Regions from separate parts of the Lysobacter gummosus genome, predicted to be linked through region 1. Evidence: riboswitches for the same ligand, from Rfam matches in the RefSeq annotation. Region 1 holds a riboswitch; each other region holds the start of a gene.

Region 1 (2,192 bases):
AGATCGCCCAGCCCGATTCGGCGATCGAATCGCCAGCGCGGATCGCTTCTTCGACGTGACCGCCGCTGGAGTCGATATCCAGGATGCGGGTCTGGATTTCCATGCGCGTGGCCATCGCCGAGACCCGCTGCACCAGCGCGGTGAAGCCGGCGCCGATCTTGCCCTGATAACGCAGCCGCACCACCCCGCGCGCCTGGCACGGCGACAGCGCATCGACCAGGCTGAAGAACTCCAGCGAGGTCAGCCGCTGGCCTTCGCCGAATTGCGGGTAGTCGTATTCGCAGCTGATCCGGGCGACGCCGCCGTCGAGTTTGGCCGGCGGCCAATAGGTGCCCTTGAGGATGTCCTCTTCGCTCGGCGGCACCGGCGCGACCTTGGGCATCTCGTTCTGGCTGCCCAGGGTGACCGACTCGTCCTGCGCCGGCGCCGGCGGATCCTTCGCGCACGCCGTCAGGACCAGCGCGCACAGCAACGATGCGAGCAGGCCAGCCAGTAACGGGGTCCTTTCGAAAAACATGTTCCACCCACCGGATTCGGGATCGCGCGGGACCGTCCTGGTCCGCGCCGTGCGCGTAGCGCCTGTGCAAACGTTAGCCCCAGCCTTCGCCAAGCTCAACGGCGGCGTGAGGCGCGGCGTCACGGCTATCAGGGTGAGGTCATCTTCGTCGGCGGCGGATGAACGCCAGCCGCCGGAAACCGCGCCGGGCGCGTGCCGCCGCGCAGGGGCCATAAACCGCAAACAACCGGTGCCGCCGGGTTTTTTGCAGGAGGGGCTTCAGCCCCGATGCTTTTCGATCCGTTCACCGCGATCTGAGCCAAAAGCATCGGGGCTGAAGCCCCTCCTACAAAAGACTTCGTGCTTCGGCCTGCCGGGAGTCGCCGATTGACTTCGCCCCGCCCCCTGCGTACCTTGGCGCCGTTACGGTGAACATCGCTTCATAAAGATAGAGCGATGGGACACGCCATCGACGGCCTCGCGCCGGCGACGGCCAGAGGGAATCCGGTTCGAATCCGGAGCTGCCCCGCAGCGGTATGGGAAACGAACGGGCCATGGCACTGGGCGATATGCCCGGGAAGCGGCCTCAGTAGGAAAAAGCGAGGGGTAGAGTTCAGAGGAGTGAGAAACGAGTAAAAGCATCGGCTTCGACTCGTTTCTCACTCCTCTGAACTCTACTTCCCGCTCCAAGTCCCGAGCCCGAAGACCTGCCGCGACCGGAAGGTTCGCCTTCCGTCCGACTCCGGCCCGCGTGGCGCCGGACGGCGTGCCCGCACGCCGTCCGCGCGGCGCGGATCGGTTCGCCCGCGGGGGCGAAGGTCGAAGCCAAGGTTCGCGATGGAGTCCGGCGCTTACGCGTGCGGGCCGGCGTGGCCGTGGTTTCCTTCGTTGCCCTGCGTCATGCCCACGCATCGCAGGTACTCATCATGATCAGCGTCACCCCTCTCGGCTTCCCGCGCATCGGCGCGCGGCGCGAGCTGAAACAAGCTTTGGAATCGTTCTGGAAAGGCGACAGCGACGCGCAATCGCTGCACGCCACCGCCGCCGCCCTGCGCGAACGCCATTGGCGGCTCGCGCGCGAGGCCGGCGCCGACATCGTGCCGGTCAACGACTTCTCGCTCTACGACCACGTGCTCGACACCACCGTGCTGTTCGACGCGATTCCCGCCTCGCACCGCGCCGCGTTCGACGAAGACCCGCTGACCGGTTACTTCGCCCTCGCCCGCGGCCTGCAGGACGGTCGCCGCGATCTGCGCGCGCTGGAAATGACCAAGTGGTTCGACACCAACTACCACTACCTGGTGCCGCAGTTCGAGGCCAACCAGCGCTTCGCCCTGCGCGGCGACAAGCCGCTGGCCGAACTGGCGCAGGCGCAGGCCCTGGGCCTTGAGGCGCGTCCCGTGCTGCTGGGCCCGGTGTCGCTGCTCAAGCTGGGCAAGCGCATCGATGGCGGCGATCCGCGCGAACTGCTCGACAACCTGTTGCCCGCCTACGCCGAGTTGCTGTCCAAGCTCAAGGCCGCCGGCGCGCAGTGGGTGCAGATCGACGAACCGGCGCTGGTGCTGGACCTGGACGACGCCGACCGCGCCGCCTACCGCCGCGCCTACGCCGCGCTGGCCGAAGTCGATGCACCGCAGCGCCTTTTGACCACCTACTTCGGCGCGCTCGGCGACAACGCCGCGCTGGCCGCGCAGTT
Region 2 (2,192 bases), 1.4 Mb from region 1:
CCGGACCCACGTCGGTGCCCGGCTCGGTGCCGGCGTTGACCTTGAGCGTGCGCGCCTTGGCGACCAGATCCGGAATCCACTGCCGCGCTTCGCCGACCAACACCGCGGTGGACGCGGCCATGCAACGCTGCCCGGCCGCGCCGAACGCGGCGCCGGCCATGGCGTTGAGGGTTTGCTCCTTGTTCGCGTCGGGCAGCACGATGGCGTGATTCTTCGCACCCATCATGCATTGCACGCGCTTGCCGGCGAGCGAGGCGCGGCGATACACGTGGGTGCCGACCTTGGTCGAACCGACGAACGACACCGCGCGGATATCGGCGTGATCGCAGATCGCGTTGACCACATCTTCGCCACCGTGGACGACGTTGAGCACGCCCTTGGGAACGCCGGCCTGCAGCGCCAGCTCGACCAGGCGCATGGTCACCAGCGGATCCTGTTCGGACGGCTTGAGCACGAAGGTGTTGCCGGTGGCGATGGCCATCGGGAACATCCACAGCGGAATCATCGCCGGGAAATTGAACGGCGTAATGCCCGCGCACACGCCCAGCGGTTGCAGCAAGGTGTAGGTATCGACGCCGCCGGCGACGTTGTTGGCCAACTCGCCCAGTTGCAGGTTGCCGATCGCCGCGGCGTGTTCGACCACTTCCAGGCCGCGGAACACGTCGCCTTCGGCGTCGGGCAAGGTCTTGCCCTGCTCGGAGGTCAGGATCGCGGCGAGCTCGCTCATGTGCTCGCGGATCAGCTGCTGATATTTCAGGAAGATGCGCGCACGCGCGCCGATCGGGGTCTTGCGCCAGGTCTTGAACGCGCGTGCGGCCGAAGCCACCGCCGCGTCCACTTCCTCGGCCGTGGCCATCGGTACGCGCGCCAGCACCGCCTGGGTGGCCGGATTGACGACGTCGCGCCACTGCGTGCTGCGGGATTCGACGAATTCGCCGTCGATCAAAAGCTTGACCGTCGCGACCTCGGTCGCAACGCGATGCATATCGTTCATGGTGGTCTCCGTATCGCACACCCGCGAAAGCGAGGGTTGCGGAGACGCGCGACAAGACGAAACGATGGCGAACGCACGCCGCATCGAATCAGCCCGTCAGGTTGCCCGCCGCAACACTCGAGGAGGACATCTCCCGATGTCCGCCACGGGCCGGTCTCCGGGCTTGCGAGCGATGCCGAAGCATCACCCCGACACCTTCCCGCGCGAGCGCAGTGGTCAACGTCGGGTGTTCTCGCCTACCGTTGCGGGGGCAGCGTCGGAATTGGACGATCACGTCCGCACCGACTTCCCGTTTCACCCTGCGCGCCGGTATGGACCGGCGTGCAAGGCACCTGTGGCGGGCGAAGTGTAGTGCTTGCGGCCCTGGGCGGACAAGCCGCATCGCGGCGGGCGCATTGCGCGCGTTCGTTCAGAGCGGACGCAAGCGCTGGATGCGGGCCGGCGTCAAGGCATCGACGCGGCTGCAATGGCGGTGGATTCACCACGCGGATCACAAAGCGATGCGATGACGTGCATCGCGGCTCAAACGCTAATATCGATGGTGATGCGTGCATTGCCGCATCGAATGTGCGCCTCGCGCCTGTTCATCGCCTCTCTGCGGCGCCAGATCGGCACCGCCATCGTCGCGATCATGCAGACGCCGATGGTTCGCGCGATGCGCTCAGCGCCGACTTCGTTTGAATCGCACGCATTGACGGTGCGCGCTTCAACGCCGTAACCGCACCGTCGACGGCAACGCGGCGAACAAACGAACAGTCGATGTCGTCGGTACTCGTGTATCAGGCCGCCCAGGTCAGCTCGCGCACGTCGCCAATTGCTGTTTCGCGTACCAGATCGCGCGACGCGCCTGGTCGTAGGCCATGTCGGCCGAACGCGGCAGCAACTGTTCGGCGCGGATCGGATCGACGCCGCTCGCCATCGCGCGTTCGATGCGTTGAAGTTCGTCCACGCGCACGATCGCCGGCGCCAGCAACTCGCGCAGCCGCTTGCGCTCGCAGCCGCCGTGGGCCGCTTCGACTTCGCCGATCGCCTGACGGATACGGCGGCTGGCCTCGCCCTGCAGGCCCGGCGCGGGCTCGAACGCGATCGGCGCGGCCTTGTAGGCATCGCCGGTGGCTTCGCTGCCCAGGTCCGAGGGCCGCTCGTGCAGCGCCGGATTGAACCGCACCGGCGGCGGCGGCCGCGCGCGTGCCTGCTG
Region 3 (2,192 bases), 280 kb from region 1:
TTGTCCGAGCTGTCGACATTGCGCCCCGCGCTCAACTGCACCTTCACTTTTTCCGACGGCTTCCAGTTGAGCTTGCCGCCGATCACCTGCTGCACGGTCTCGGAGTAGTTGACGAAGCTGCCGTCGTAATCGTTCCGGCCTTCCGCGCGCAGCGCCTGGCCTTCGATGCTCCACTGCTCGTTGATCTCGACGCCGCCGCGCAGCGACAGTGCGTGGCTCTCGTAGCCGTCGCGATCGGGCTCGTCGGTGAAGCAGCCGGCGAGCACCGGGAAGCCGGCGCCGCGGCAGGCGTTGATGCCCTGGGTCTTGCGGAAGCTGTAGTCGGCGCCGAACCAGCCGTGACCGCCACGGCCGCCGAAGCCGCTGCCGTATTCGATGGCGCCGTCGCTGCCGCCGCCGACGTGCACGCGCGGGGCGAAGCCCTGCTGTTCGCGACGGGTGAACACCTGGATCACACCGCCGATGGCGTCGGCGCCATACAGGCTCGAACGCGGGCCGCGCACGATTTCGATGCGGTCGATCAGTTCCAGCGGCAGATCCTGCAGCGCGGCCAGGCCCGAGGTCGGCGAGCCGATGCGGATGCCGTCCACCAGCACCAGCACGTGGTCGGATTCGCTGCCGCGCAGGAACAGCGTGGTCAGCTTGCCGGCGCCGCCCTGGTTGGCGATGGTGATGCCGGCGCGGCCGCGCAGCAGATCGTTGAGATCGCGCGCCTGGCTGCGTTCGATGTCGGCGCGGTCCAGCACCTCGACCGGGGTCAGCAGGTCGTTGACGCTGACCGCGGTGCGGTTGGCGGTGACCACGACCTGATCGAGATCGGTGGCGTCGCCGGCGGGCGCGGCGAGGGCGGTGGCCGGCAGGGCGCAGGCAATGGCGAGGGACAGATTCAGGCAACGCATGTGTATGACTCCAACGCACGCGCGATCCAGCGCGTGGCGACAACGGCTGATGAGCGGCGGCGGGGAAAGGACGTGCGGGCAGCGAAACGAGCGCGCAAAGGCGCTGCAGCCGCCGCAATGCCCTCCGCATCGCAACCTGTGGCGCACCGAGGCCGGTCTCCGGACTCGCAAGCGCAGCCGATGCGATCGACTCCCGGGCGCGGCGCCTTCCCATGCCTGTGCACAGTGGCGGTGGCCGCGACCTGACTTGCTTACCGTTGCGGGGGCAGTGCCGGAATGGGCGGGGCGGGTCGGATCGTCCGACCGGACCTGAGCGCGTCACCGGCTTCCCGTTTCAACCCCGGCGGCGTAGCCGTGGGGTCACCTCGAAGCGGGGCGCAGTGTACGCGATGTGGGGGCGGGGCGCCTGGGCCAACCCCGCCCCGGCCCGAACGCATGGCGTTCGGGCGTTCGCGGACGCGCGAGCCAATGGCTCGCAAGCGGCGTCCGCTCACCCCGCCTGCGGGAGAAGGTGCCCCGAAGGGGCGGATGAGGGCGCGCGGCCCAACCTGCCGCACCGCGAACCCGCGACCGACTTGGATCAGTCGTTGCGATCGTCCGCGTCGTGCGAACCGTGCCCGTCGTCGTCCGACGGACCGTCGCGGTCGCTGCCGTCGTCTCGGTCGTTGTCGTCGCGATCGTGGCCAGCGTCGAACGCGGTTGGCTCATCGAACCGCTCTTCCTGCGCATGCATCGTCGTATGCACCGGCGCGGCCGCCGGCTTGTTGCGCGGCGCCGGCAGCAGCGCCGTCGCCGCCTCAGCGGCCAGGATCAGTTCCTGGCGGCGTTCTTCGCTGATCTCCTGCCAGTGGCAGTCCAGCAGCGCGCCTTCGATCGCGTACAGCAGGTTCAAGGTCGGTTTGAAGCCGGCGCGCTTGACCCGCATGAAGGCTTCGACGGTGCCGATCGCGGCGATGTCCTCGTGCGTGCGCAGACCGACCTGGCGCAGCCAGGCCGCGCTCTTGGGGCCGATGTTGCGCATCTTGGGGGCGGCGGTCATGCCAGCGACTCCAGGTAGACCCGCGCCAGCGCTTCCAGACCGGCCTGATCGTCGGCGTCGAAGCGCTCCGGCACCGGACTGTCCAGATCGAACACGCCGATCAGCTCCTCGCCCCGCAGCAACGGCACCACCACTTCCGAACGCGAAGCCGCGTCGCAGGCGATGTGGCCGGGGAAGTCGTGCACGTCGGCCACGCGCTGGGTCTGGCGGCTGGAAGCGGCCGCGCCGCACACGCCCTTGTCGAGCGGGATGCG
Region 4 (2,192 bases), 2.7 Mb from region 1:
GTTCTGGCTGCCGTCGTAGAGGTTGTTGCTCTGGGCGCGCAGCACGCGCGCCTCGGCGTCCCATTGTTCGCTGAAACGGTAGCCGCCCTGCACGGTCAGCGAGCTGTTGCGGTAGCCGTCGCGATCGGGCGAATTGGTGAAACAGCCCGCGCCGCCCGGCGAGGGCTTGCCGCGGCAGGCGTTGATGCCGTCGGTGTCTTCGTGCGCGGCGTTGATCGAATACCAGCCGCGCTCGCCCTTGCCGGCGACGCCGGCGGAGCCGCGATGGGTCTGGTTGCTGCCCAGCGACAGACTGAAGTTCGGCGCGAACGCGCCCTGCGGGCGGCGGGTGAAGATCTGGACCACGCCGCCGATGGCTTCGGAGCCGTACAGGCTGGAGAACGGGCCGCGCACGATTTCCACGCGTTCGATCTGTTCGACCGGAATGTCCTGCAGCGAGGCGCCGCCGCTGGTGGCCGAGCCGAGCTTGATGCCATCGACCAGCACCAGCACGTGATCGGATTCGGTGCCTCGCAGGAACAGCGAGGTGGATTTGCCCGCGCCGCCGTGGTTGGCCAGCGATGCGCCCGGCGTGCCGCGCAGCAGGTCCGGCAGCGAGGCCGGCTGCAGGCGCTCGATGTCGGCGCGATCGATCACCGTCACCGCGGCCAGGGTCGCGTCCTGGGTCTGGGCGGTACGGCTGGCGGTGACCACGACCTGGTCGATATCCACCGCGGTATCGGCGCTGGCGCCGAAGGCGGCGCCGGCCAGGGCGGCGCACAAGGCGGTATTCAGGGCAAGCCGCGCGGGGCGCGACGGAAATGCAACGGCAACTACAGACGCAATCACTGGCAGGTCTCCACGGCCGCGCCTCACCCGCGCGGTCCAGACTAGGTCGAGACACACGAAGAGCGGCAAGGGAGGCAGGCGCGAGCGCAGGATTCCCGAGACACGGCCCTCCGCCTGTCGGTTCGCGCTCCGGGCCGGTCTCCGGGCTCGCGAGCGGAAGCGATCGGTGCGAACACCCGATCGCGGTTCCCGTAACGCGCCTTCCCGTGCATCAGCACAGTGGCCAAGAGCGTTACGTTGACTCGCCTACCGTTGCGGGGGCAGCTCCGGCTTGAGCGTTCGGCATGAGCCGCGCGCCACCGGATTCCCGTTTCAATCGCCCGACTGTGTCGGCGATCACCTTGAGCGCGGGCATCTTAACAGTGCCGCCCGGTGGCGGCGCCAGGGTATGGGCCTCGATGAGGCACATGCGCGACCCCTCAGGCACATTTCAGACGCGTCTGATTCATTCGCGGGCGCAGTCCGTGGACGATGCACTCACCCGCCGCGACCCGATCCCGCCGATGAACGCCACCGACTTGCGCCTGAGCCCCGCCCCGAACGTCCGCAGCCTGATCCTCGGCGCGCAGTCGGGTATCGGCCGCGCCCTGTCGGCACGCCTGTCGCGCCGCCGCGGCCAGCTGACCCTGGCCTGCGCCGATCTGCAGCAGCTGGACGCCACCGCCGACACGCTGCGTCCGCTGGCCAAATCCAGTATCGACACCCATCAGGCGCAGTTGGACGACATCGACAGCCTGCGCCGCCTGTTCGAGCGCGCCGGCCGGATCGACCACCTGATCATCGCCGCCAGCGCCCCGGCGCCGGCCGGACCCTTGGCCGAACTGGACCTCGATCAGGCGCGGCAGGCGTTCGAACGCAAGCTGTGGGGCTCGATCCAGGCCGTGCAGCTGGCCCTGCCCTATCTCAGCGGCAACGGCAGCGTGACCCTGACCAGCGGCATCGTCGCGCGCAAGGCCACGCCCGGCGCGCTCGCCCGCACCGTGATCAACGCCGCGCTGGAAGCCAGCGTCAAAGTGCTGGCGCGCGAATTGGCGCCGCTGCGCGTCAACGCCATCAGCCCAGGCCTGACCGACAGCGACGGCTACCACGGCATGGAACCGTTCGCGCGCATGTCGGCGCTGGCGCGGGCCGGCGAGAAACTGCCGGTCGGCCGGGTCGGCCGCACGGACGAAATCGCTTCGGCCTATCTGTTCGCGATCGACAACGCCTACGTCACCGGCACGGTGATCGACGTCGATGGGGGCGCGCTGATCATCTGAGCCGCTCCGCGGCGCAGGTCGCCGCACCCTCTTCCGGACGCCGGGATCGCGATCGATGCGACCCGGCGTTTTTTTTGGAGCCGGGATCGGGATTCGGGATTGGCG

The links. A riboswitch is a leader RNA that binds a small molecule or an ion and turns the genes downstream of it on or off. The one in region 1 is predicted to bind cobalamin.
Region 2: it holds a riboswitch for cobalamin, as region 1 does, so the genes downstream of both, LG3211_RS10265 (CoA-acylating methylmalonate-semialdehyde dehydrogenase) here and metE (5-methyltetrahydropteroyltriglutamate--homocysteine S-methyltransferase) in region 1, are expected to answer to the same signal.
Region 3: it holds a riboswitch for cobalamin, as region 1 does, so the genes downstream of both, btuB (TonB-dependent vitamin B12 receptor) here and metE (5-methyltetrahydropteroyltriglutamate--homocysteine S-methyltransferase) in region 1, are expected to answer to the same signal.
Region 4: it holds a riboswitch for cobalamin, as region 1 does, so the genes downstream of both, btuB (TonB-dependent vitamin B12 receptor) here and metE (5-methyltetrahydropteroyltriglutamate--homocysteine S-methyltransferase) in region 1, are expected to answer to the same signal.

The regions. Positions count from the first base shown of each region.
Region 1 covers NZ_CP011131.1:1,113,570-1,115,761, reverse strand. Annotated here, with positions in the region: gene LG3211_RS04530 (COG3904 family protein) at 1-517, opposite strand, end outside; gene LG3211_RS27390 (DUF6053 domain-containing protein) at 646-825, opposite strand; cobalamin riboswitch at 953-1,225, shown strand; gene metE (5-methyltetrahydropteroyltriglutamate--homocysteine S-methyltransferase) at 1,423-2,192, shown strand, end outside.
Region 2 covers NZ_CP011131.1:2,467,925-2,470,116, reverse strand. Annotated here, with positions in the region: gene LG3211_RS10265 (CoA-acylating methylmalonate-semialdehyde dehydrogenase) at 1-985, opposite strand, end outside; cobalamin riboswitch at 1,126-1,345, opposite strand; gene LG3211_RS25600 (hypothetical protein) at 1,350-1,712, shown strand; gene LG3211_RS25595 (hypothetical protein) at 1,788-2,192, opposite strand, start outside.
Region 3 covers NZ_CP011131.1:837,206-839,397, forward strand. Annotated here, with positions in the region: gene btuB (TonB-dependent vitamin B12 receptor) at 1-899, opposite strand, end outside; cobalamin riboswitch at 1,033-1,282, opposite strand; gene LG3211_RS03370 (TfoX/Sxy family protein) at 1,480-1,938, opposite strand; gene LG3211_RS03375 (GAF domain-containing protein) at 1,935-2,192, opposite strand, start outside.
Region 4 covers NZ_CP011131.1:4,510,200-4,512,391, forward strand. Annotated here, with positions in the region: gene btuB (TonB-dependent vitamin B12 receptor) at 1-834, opposite strand, end outside; cobalamin riboswitch at 944-1,187, opposite strand; gene LG3211_RS18270 (SDR family oxidoreductase) at 1,332-2,087, shown strand.